DNA from 2 places in the Azoarcus sp. CIB genome. Region 2 is predicted to be linked to the other one. Evidence: riboswitches for the same ligand, from Rfam matches in the RefSeq annotation. Region 2 holds a riboswitch; the other holds the start of a gene.

Region 1 (4,679 bases), 1.0 Mb from region 2:
TCGAAGGTCGACCGCTCGGCTGCCTATGCCGGCCGCTGGGTCGCGAAGAACATCGTCGCGGCCGGCCTCGCCGACCGCTGCGAGGTACAAGTCGCCTACGCGATCGGTGTCGCGAAGCCGGTGTCGATGATGATCGAGACCTTCGGCACGGGCAAGGTCGCCGACGAGAAGATCGTCGAACTGGTGCAGCGTCACTTCGACCTGCGCCCGAAGGCGATCATCCAGGAGCTGAACCTGCTGCGCCCGATCTACAGCAAGACCGCGGCCTATGGCCACTTCGGCCGCGACGAGCCGGAATTCACGTGGGAGAACACCGACAAGGCCGCCGCGCTGCGCGCCGACGCCGGGCTGTAAGCAGGCACGGGGCGGGGTCACACGATTCCGCCCTGCCTCCCGGCCCCATCGCCGGGGGCGTCAAGCCACAGTGCGTGCCGCGTTTACGGCAGCTCCGCCGGCTTGGTGAACACGAAGTCCCTGTCCTTCACCGGCTGATGGCAGCCAAAGCACTCCTGCACGAAGTTCGCGTCCGCGCCGTAGGGCTTTTGTGCCTTGCCGAGCCAGCGCGCAAAACCCCAGCCGCCGGTCGCGGCGTATTTCGCGCTGTCCTTGACCATGAATTCGGCATGGACGAAATCGCCGGGCGCGAGCGCCGTATCCCAGCGGTCGTGCTTCACCGCCTTCCACACCAGCTTGCCGAGAATCGCGCCATCGGGCCACGGGTTGGTTCGCCCCTCACGCGCCGCTTTCGCGGCCGCCTCGTTGCCGAGTACCGCGCGCAGCGTGTTGTTGTCGGAGCGCTGGTGCACCGACAGCACCTGCCACTGGCGGTAGCCTTCCGGCAGGGCAATGCCGTTTGGGGCGGGATCAGCCGCGGAAGCAGAGGCCGCGGCGCACAGCAGGACACCCGCCAGCGTGGAAAATCGTCTGTTCATGGAACATCCTCCGTGTCGGTGGTCGTGCCCGCCAGCGCGAGTCACGTCCTGATCAAACAGCCGACCTAGTCGAATTGTTCCCTGAATTGCGAAAGAAACTCAGCGGCGGCGCCGCTGCTGCGGGCTCACCGGACCACGGCCTTCGATGTGGCGGAAGGTGATGCGCCCCTTGCTCAGGTCGTAGGGCGACAGTTCCAGCGAAACCTTGTCTCCGCAGAGGATGCGGATGTGGTGCTTGCGCATCTTGCCGGCAGAGTACGCAACGAGATTGTGACCATTGTCCAGTGTCACACGGAATCGGGCATCAGGCAGCACTTCGACCACCACTCCACCCATTTCGATCAGTTCTTCCTTGGCGATGACGTTTTCTCCTGGGAAAGGCGAAAAAAGAAAAGGCCGGGCTTGTGCCAGGCCTTTCGGGGATGCGTTCCGGAACGGATTCCGGTTACCGGTCCCGCCAGGGACCGGAGGCGCGGCACTGCTGCCGCGCCGGCGCGGACTTAGTCAGCCGCGCGGATGTTCGACGCCTGCTGACCCTTCGGGCCGGTCGTGATGTCGAAAGTGACGCGCTGACCTTCGGCCAGGGTCTTGAAGCCGTTACCCTGAATCGCGGAGAAATGGGCGAAGAGGTCGTCGCCGCCATTTTCCGGGGTGATGAAGCCGAAGCCCTTCGAGTCGTTGAACCACTTCACGGTACCATTTGCCATGTCTTGAACTTCCTGAAAATAAATTGAATTGCCCTAAGGCGAGGGCGAATGTCAAGACGGCAGGGTGAAGAGGTGAGGAATGCCGCAATACAGCAGATACCGGACCAAACAACAACTGTGCTACTTGAAAATCGCTGCTGCGCACTGTGGACTGCTTTAGCCCACATTGCAACTAAAAAATTTCAAAAAATTCTTTACATCTGCGCGGCACCACGGAAAACGTCGCCTGCGTGCGGACGAGGATCGATACGACGCGTGCGGTCACTCGCGACCGACGGCCGAGCGCAAAGCCTCGGCAAGACCGGAGCCCTGAACCGCAACGCCAACGGATGTTCTAATATCCGGTCTTGCACCTCCACTCCGGATTTACCCCCATGTTGCATCTCGCGCGTCGCGCCCATGTGCTGTTGCTGTCCGGGCTGATGCTCGCCGGCTGCGCGTCGGCGCCGGCTCCCGCCTATCGCAGCGAGACCTTCGCCGCCGAATCGCCCTTCGTCACGTGGAGCACGCGCGACCCCGATGCGGCCTGCGAGGTCGGCAAGCGCGCGCTATTGAGCCAGGGCTACCAGGTCGATGCATCGAACGCGACGCGCATCCGCGGCGAGAAGTTCTTCCTGCCGAAAACCGACTACGGGATGACGCTCAATATCACTCTGGTGTGCCTGCCGAGCAACGTCGGCACCGCGATCTACGCGAACGCGCTGCAGACGCGCTACGAGCTGAAGTCTGCCGCGACCAGCGCCGGCGTCGGCGTCGCGGGCATCGGCTCGATCTCCCTGCCGTGGACCGCCGACAAGGAGGCGCTGGTCAAGGTCGGCGAGGAAACGATTTCCGACCCGGACTTCTACAAGCGCCTCTTCGGCCTGATCGACTCGCTGCAGGGCAGCTGATCCGCGTTGCCGCCGGCGCCTTGCGGCATCCGGCGACACCTACGCTATAATCCCGGCTTGCCGAGGAGCGCTGCGAGACTTTCGTCCCAGGCTCGGCTTCCGGAACTGCGCTCACCTTAACCCGTGCCGGGCACGGGGTGACGAGGTGAGCCCACCCGCAACACCCCTTCCCGGCCACACGTTCAGGAGTTCACATGAACACTGTGGCTGATACCTTCACCGATTACGTCGTCGCCGACCTCAAGCTCGCCGACTGGGGCCGCAAGGAAATCCGCATCGCGGAGACCGAGATGCCCGGCCTGATGGCGATCCGCGAGGAATTCGCCGCCGCGCAGCCGCTGAAGGGCGCGCGCATCACCGGCTCGCTGCACATGACGATCCAGACCGCGGTGCTGATCGAGACGCTGACGGCGCTCGGCGCCGAGGTGCGCTGGGCCTCGTGCAACATCTTCTCGACGCAGGATCACGCAGCCGCGGCGATCGCGGCCGAAGGCATCCCCGTGTTCGCCGTGAAGGGCGAATCGCTCGCCGACTACTGGGACTACACCCACCGCATCTTCGAATGGAATGACGGCGACCAGGGTGAAAAAGTCTATTCGAACATGATCCTCGACGACGGCGGCGACGCGACGCTGCTGCTGCACCTCGGGGCGCGCGCCGAGAAGGATCTCTCGGTGCTGGCGAAGCCCGGTTCGGAAGAGGAGACCATCCTCTTCGCCGCGATCAGGGCCAAGCTCGCGCAGAATCCGACCTGGTACTCGACCCGGCTCGCGCAGGTGAAGGGCGTCACCGAGGAGACCACGACCGGCGTGCATCGCCTGTACCAGATGCACGAGCGCGGCGAACTGAAATTCCCGGCGATCAACGTCAACGATTCGGTGACCAAGTCCAAGTTCGACAACCTGTACGGCTGCCGCGAGTCGCTCGTCGACGGCATCAAGCGCGCGACCGACGTCATGATCGCGGGCAAGGTCGCGGTGGTCGCCGGCTACGGCGACGTCGGCAAGGGCTCGGCGCAGGCGCTGCGTGCGCTCTCCGCGCAGGTGTGGGTCACCGAGATCGACCCGATCTGCGCGCTGCAGGCCGCGATGGAAGGCTACCGCGTCGTGACGATGGACTACGCCGTCGAACACGCCGACATCTTCGTGACCGCCACCGGCAACTACCACGTGATCACGCACGACCACATGGCGAAGATGAAGGACCAGGCCATTGTGTGCAACATCGGCCACTTCGACAACGAGATCGACGTCGCCTCGATCGAGAAGTACCAGTGGGAAGAGATCAAGCCGCAGGTCGACCATGTGATCTTCCCGGACGGCAAGCGCATCATCCTGCTCGCCAAGGGCCGCCTCGTGAACCTCGGGTGTGCCACCGGCCACCCCTCCTACGTGATGTCGAGCTCGTTCGCGAACCAGACGATCGCGCAGATCGAGCTGTACACGCGCACAGCGGATTACCCGGTCGGTGTCTACACGCTGCCCAAGCACCTCGACGAGAAGGTCGCGCGCCTGCAGCTGAAGAAGCTCAACGCGCAGCTCACCGAGCTCACCGACGCGCAGGCCGCCTACATCGGCGTGTCCAAGCAGGGCCCGTACAAGGCCACCCACTACCGCTACTGATCGGAGCGAGCCATGGCCAAACCTGAAGTTTCGATCGAGTTCTTCCCGCCCCAGACACCCGAGGGCGACGACAAGCTGCGCGCGACGCGCGACAAGCTCGCGCGCCTGAAGCCCGCCTTCTTCTCGGTGACCTACGGCGCAGGCGGTTCGACGCGCGAGCGCACCTTCTCGACGGTCAAGGAGATCGCCGCGCAGGGCTTCGAGGCCGCACCGCACCTGTCGTGCATCGGTTCGACGCGCGCCGGCATCCGCGAGATCCTCGCCGACTACACGGCCGCGGGCATCCGCCGCATCGTCGCGCTGCGCGGCGACCTGCCTTCCGGCGTGGGCGACCCCGGCGAGTTCCGCTACGCGAACGAGCTGGTGGAATTCATCCGTGCCGAGACCGGCGACCGCTTCCGCATCGAGGTCGCGGCCTATCCGGAATGGCACCCGCAGGCACGGAGCCCGCAGGACGATCTGCTGGCCTTCAAGCGCAAGGTCGAGGCCGGCGCGGACTCCGCGATCACGCAGTATTTCTACAACGCG
Region 2 (4,679 bases):
TTCGGCGATGCGTTCACCGATCCGCTGAAGGATCCGCGCAAGGATTCGCTGCTGGTCGAAGCCGCCCGGCAGGGAGGCGGCCTGTCCGGCAAGGCAGGGAGCCAGTCTGAGCTGGTCCGCGCCTTCACCAGCGCCGTCAATACCGCCTCGCAGGAGGACAGTGCCGCGGCAGCCGTCGCCGTGACCAGCCAGCGCATCGCCGCGAACACCATCGGCTACGAGTCGGTGTATCAGTCCGGCTACTGGACCGGCGACCTCATCGCGTACTCGCTCGACCTCTCCACCGGCCTGCCGATCGGGGATGCGCTGTGGTCGGCGCAGAAGAAGCTCGACGGACTCGCGAGCCCCGCGAGCAGCCGCAAGATCGTCTCGCTGAAAGGGTCGAGCGGTGCGGCATTCACCACAGGCAATTTCGCCGATTCGGCGACCGGACTGACTGCGCCGGTGATCGACTTCCTCCGCGGCGATCGCAGCAATGAAGGTGTGGGAACGAATCCCTTCCGGATTCGGCAGCACCTGCTCGGCGACATCATCAACGCCGAGCCGGTGTACGGCAGCTTCGCCAGCGGGCCGGTGGTCTTCCAGGCCGCCAACGACGGCATGCTCCACGCGTTCGGCGGCGGCGACGACTTGAACAACGACGGCGGCGACGAGTTGTGGGCCTACGTGCCGAAGATGCTGCACGGCGAGCTGTCGCGCTTGACCGATCCGAACTACGCGCACCGCTATTTCATCGACGCGACGCCGGCGCTCGCGCAGGTCAGCACCGCGAGCTTCACGGGGACGCTCCTGGTCGGCGGGTTGGGCAAGGGCGGGAACGGCTATTACGCGTTGAATGTCACCAATCCCCGCCCGGCCACGCAGGACGCGGCGGCGGCGATGGTGAAATGGGAGACGGTTCCGTCCACGACCGGCAGCGGCTTCAGCTTCGGCACGCCGCTGATCGTGCGCACGCCCAACGACGGCTGGCTGGTGCTCGTCACGTCCGGCTACAACAACGCCGACGGCAAGGGCCACGTGTGGGCGCTGGATCCCGCCGACGGGCGGATCGTGAAGACGATTTCCACCGGCGTCGGCTCGAGCACGTCGCCGGCAGGGCTTACCCACCTTTCGCGCCTGAGCATCGCTGCGGCGGACGATGTCGCGTACTACCTGTACGGCGGTGACCTGCAGGGTAATGTCTGGCGCTTCGATCTCGCCAACTGGACGGCCGTGAAGATCGCGGAATTGACCGATGGCGCGGGAGCCCCGCAGCCCGTCACGAGTGCGCCCGCGGTCGGTCAGGTTGCGGGCGATGCGAACAAGTTCCTCGTGTATGTCGGCACCGGTCAGTATCTCGGCGAAACCGATATCCCGGGGACGGGCCAGAATGCGCATGCAACGCAGACGCAGACGATGTACGGCGTCATCGACGACGTGAGCGCGCTTGCCCCGTCGATGCCGAACATCCGCGGCAGCAATGGCAGCAGTTGTCCGACGGGGGGCGGTAACGGCGCCTTCGTGTGCCAGGGCACGGCCAGCCTGACCGCGACGACCGTGACCCTGACCACGAACCCGCTGCAGGCCGGCGTGAGTCGCGGCTGGTACTGGGATATCCCCATGCAGTACGGACGCGTGAACACCAATCCGGCGCTGGATGCCTCCGGTGTCCTCGTGTTCACCGTGAACGTTCCGACGCGCGAAATCTGCGGCAAGGGGGGCTCGAGCTGGCTGATGATGATCGACGCCGGCACGGGAGGCGCGATCGCCAAGAGTTCGACCTCTTCCGAAGTTTATGCCAGCGGGCAATTCATCGGCGACGTCCTCTCCAGCCGCCCGGTGATCGTCGTGACTTCGAAAGGCAAGTTCGTCCTGACGCGTACCACTGGCGCGACGACCAAATCCAATCTGCTTCCCAACCGGCCGGGCGGCGGAGGCGGGGGGGCGAAGGGCGCGCGCGTGATCTACTGGCGGCCGCTCATGTGACCGCAGGCTCCCGGCTCCCGGCAATCGGACGAGCTTGCGTAGGGCGGGAGCAGCGCAGCGTATCCCGCCACACGGCGGCCAGGCGGATTCCCGCGTCCGACATGGCGGGATCCACTTCGTTCCTCCCGCCCTACGAATGCGACCGGGTATCGACAGTATCCGCAGGCGGAGCCGCAGGAACGGCATTGATGTGACCGCCCGAGGTGCCGGCTTGGCACCGGCGGAAAAATTCCATAGAATCACGCGCTTGCCGAGGAGCGCTGCGACCCGAACTGACGGGCCAGGCTCGGCAACCGAACAACGGCGCTCGCAAACCACCACCGGGGTTTGCCGCGCCGTTTGCTTTTGTGCGCTCCTGCGGCTTCCGCCCGGTGTTTGAATCGACCGAGGTAGAACCATGCAAGCCGACCGCTCCAACGAAATCCGCGACCTTCTCGCCCGCCGCATCCTGATCCTCGACGGCGCGATGGGGACGATGATCCAGCAGCACAAGCTGGGCGAGTCGGACTACCGCGGTGAGCGCTTCCGGGCTCACCCGAAGGACCTCAAGGGCAACAACGACCTGCTGGTGCTGACGCGCCCGGACGTCGTCGCCGGCATCCACCGCGCCTACCTCGACGCTGGCGCGGACATCATCGAGACCAACACCTTCAATGGCACGCGCGTGTCGCAGGCCGAGTACGGGTTGGCGGAGCTCGCCTACGAGATCAACGTCGCCGGCGCGCGTCTCGTGCGCGAGTTGTGCGACGAATACACGGCGCAGAACCCGGCGAAGCCGCGCTATTGCGCTGGCGTGCTCGGACCGACCTCGCGCACGCTGTCGATCTCGCCCGACGTGAACGACCCGGGTTTCCGCAATGTCACGTTCGACGCGCTGGTCGACGACTACTACGACTCGGCGCGCGGCCTGCTCGAAGGCGGCGCGGACATCCTGCTGATCGAGACGATTTTCGACACGCTCAACGCGAAGGCGGCGGTGTTCGCGGTCGAGAAGCTCCTCGCCGAGATGGATCGCCGCGTGCCGGTGATGATCTCCGGCACGATCACGGACGCGTCGGGCCGCACGCTGTCGGGCCAGACCGCGGAAGCCTTCTGGAACTCGCTCGCGCACGCGCGGCCGATCTCCTTTGGCCTCAACTGTGCGCTCGGCGCGAAGGAATTGCGCCAGTACGTCGAGGACCTGTCGCACGTGTGCGATACGCACGTCTCCGCGCACCCCAACGCCGGCCTGCCCAACCCGCTGTCGCCGACCGGCTACGACGAGACGCCCGAGCAGCTCGCGACCGACATCCGCGAATGGGCGTCGTCCGGCCTCGTGAACATCGTCGGCGGCTGCTGTGGCACGACGCCGGCGCACATCGCGGCGATCGCTGACGCCGTCGCGGATCTCGCGCCGCGCAAGGTGCCGGAAGTCGAGAAGAAGCTGCGCCTGTCCGGCCTGGAGCCCTTCAATGTCGGCGCGGAGAGCCTCTTCGTGAACGTCGGCGAGCGTACCAACGTCACCGGTTCGAAGGCCTTCGCGCGCATGATCCTCGAAGGCCGCTTCGACGACGCGCTGGCGGTCGCGCGCCAGCAGGTCGAGAACGGTGCCCAGGTCATCGACATCAACATGGACGAGGCGATGCTCGACTCGATGGCCGCGATGGAGCGCTTCCTCAAGCTCATCGCGTCCGAGCCGGACATCTCGCGCGTGCCGATCATGCTCGACTCGTCGAAGTGGAGCGTGATGGAGGCGGGCCTGAAGTGCATCCAGGGCAAGGGCGTCGTCAACTCGATTTCGATGAAGGAAGGCGAGGCCGAGTTCCTGCGCCAGGCGCGGCTGTGCCGCCAGTACGGCGCGGCGGTGATCGTGATGGCCTTCGACGAGAAGGGCCAGGCCGACACCTATGCGCGCAAGACCGAGATCTGCAAGCGCGCCTATGATCTGCTGGTCGGTATCGGCTTTCCGCCCGAAGACATCATCTTCGACCCGAACATCTTCGCGATCGCCACTGGCATCGAGGAGCACGACAACTACGCCGTCGACTTCATCAATGCCGTCGCGTGGATCAAGGCCAACCTGCCGTACGCGAAGACTTCGGGCGGCGTGTCGAACGTGTCCTTCAGCTTCCGCGGCAACGACCCGGTGCGCGAGGCGATCCATACGGTGTTCCTGTATCACGCGATCAAGGCCGGCCTGTCGATGGGCATCGTCAACGCCGGCATGCTCGGCGTCTATGACGACCTCGAACCCGCGCTGCGCGAGAAGGTCGAGGACGTGGTGCTGAACCGCCACCCGGGTGCGGGCGAGGCGCTGGTCGAGTTCGCGCAGTCGGTGAAGGAAGGCAAGGCGAAGAATGCCGGGCCGGATCTCGCGTGGCGCGCGCTGTCGGTCGAGGAGCGGCTGTCGCACGCGCTGGTGAAGGGCATCACCGAGTTCGTCGTCGCCGACACCGAGGAGGTGCGCGCGCAGCTCGAAGCCGCAGGCAAGCCGCCGCTCGCAGTGATCGAAGGCCCGCTGATGGCGGGCATGAGCGTCGTCGGCGACCTCTTCGGCGCGGGCAAGATGTTCCTCCCGCAGGTGGTCAAGTCGGCGCGCGTGATGAAGCAGGCGGTCGCGCACCTGATCCCCTACATCGAGGCCGAGAAGCTGCGGACCGGCGCGAGCTCCAAGGGCCGCATCGTGATGGCGACGGTGAAGGGCGACGTGCACGACATCGGCAAGAACATCGTCG

What was found. A riboswitch is a leader RNA that binds a small molecule or an ion and turns the genes downstream of it on or off. The one in region 2 is predicted to bind S-adenosylhomocysteine.
Region 1: it holds a riboswitch for S-adenosylhomocysteine, as region 2 does, so the genes downstream of both, ahcY (adenosylhomocysteinase) here and metH (methionine synthase) in region 2, are expected to answer to the same signal.

The regions. Positions count from the first base shown of each region.
Region 1 is NZ_CP011072.1:549,708-554,386, reverse strand. It holds gene metK (methionine adenosyltransferase) at 1-354, shown strand, start outside; gene AzCIB_RS02295 (cytochrome P460 family protein) at 438-932, opposite strand; gene infA (translation initiation factor IF-1) at 1,032-1,292, opposite strand; gene AzCIB_RS02285 (cold-shock protein) at 1,433-1,639, opposite strand; gene AzCIB_RS02280 (DUF2242 domain-containing protein) at 2,014-2,529, shown strand; S-adenosyl-L-homocysteine riboswitch at 2,586-2,649, shown strand; gene ahcY (adenosylhomocysteinase) at 2,724-4,151, shown strand; gene metF (methylenetetrahydrofolate reductase [NAD(P)H]) at 4,164-4,679, shown strand, end outside.
Region 2 is NZ_CP011072.1:4,810,789-4,815,467, reverse strand. It holds gene AzCIB_RS21595 (pilus assembly protein) at 1-1,965, shown strand, start outside; S-adenosyl-L-homocysteine riboswitch at 2,212-2,281, shown strand; gene metH (methionine synthase) at 2,363-4,679, shown strand, end outside.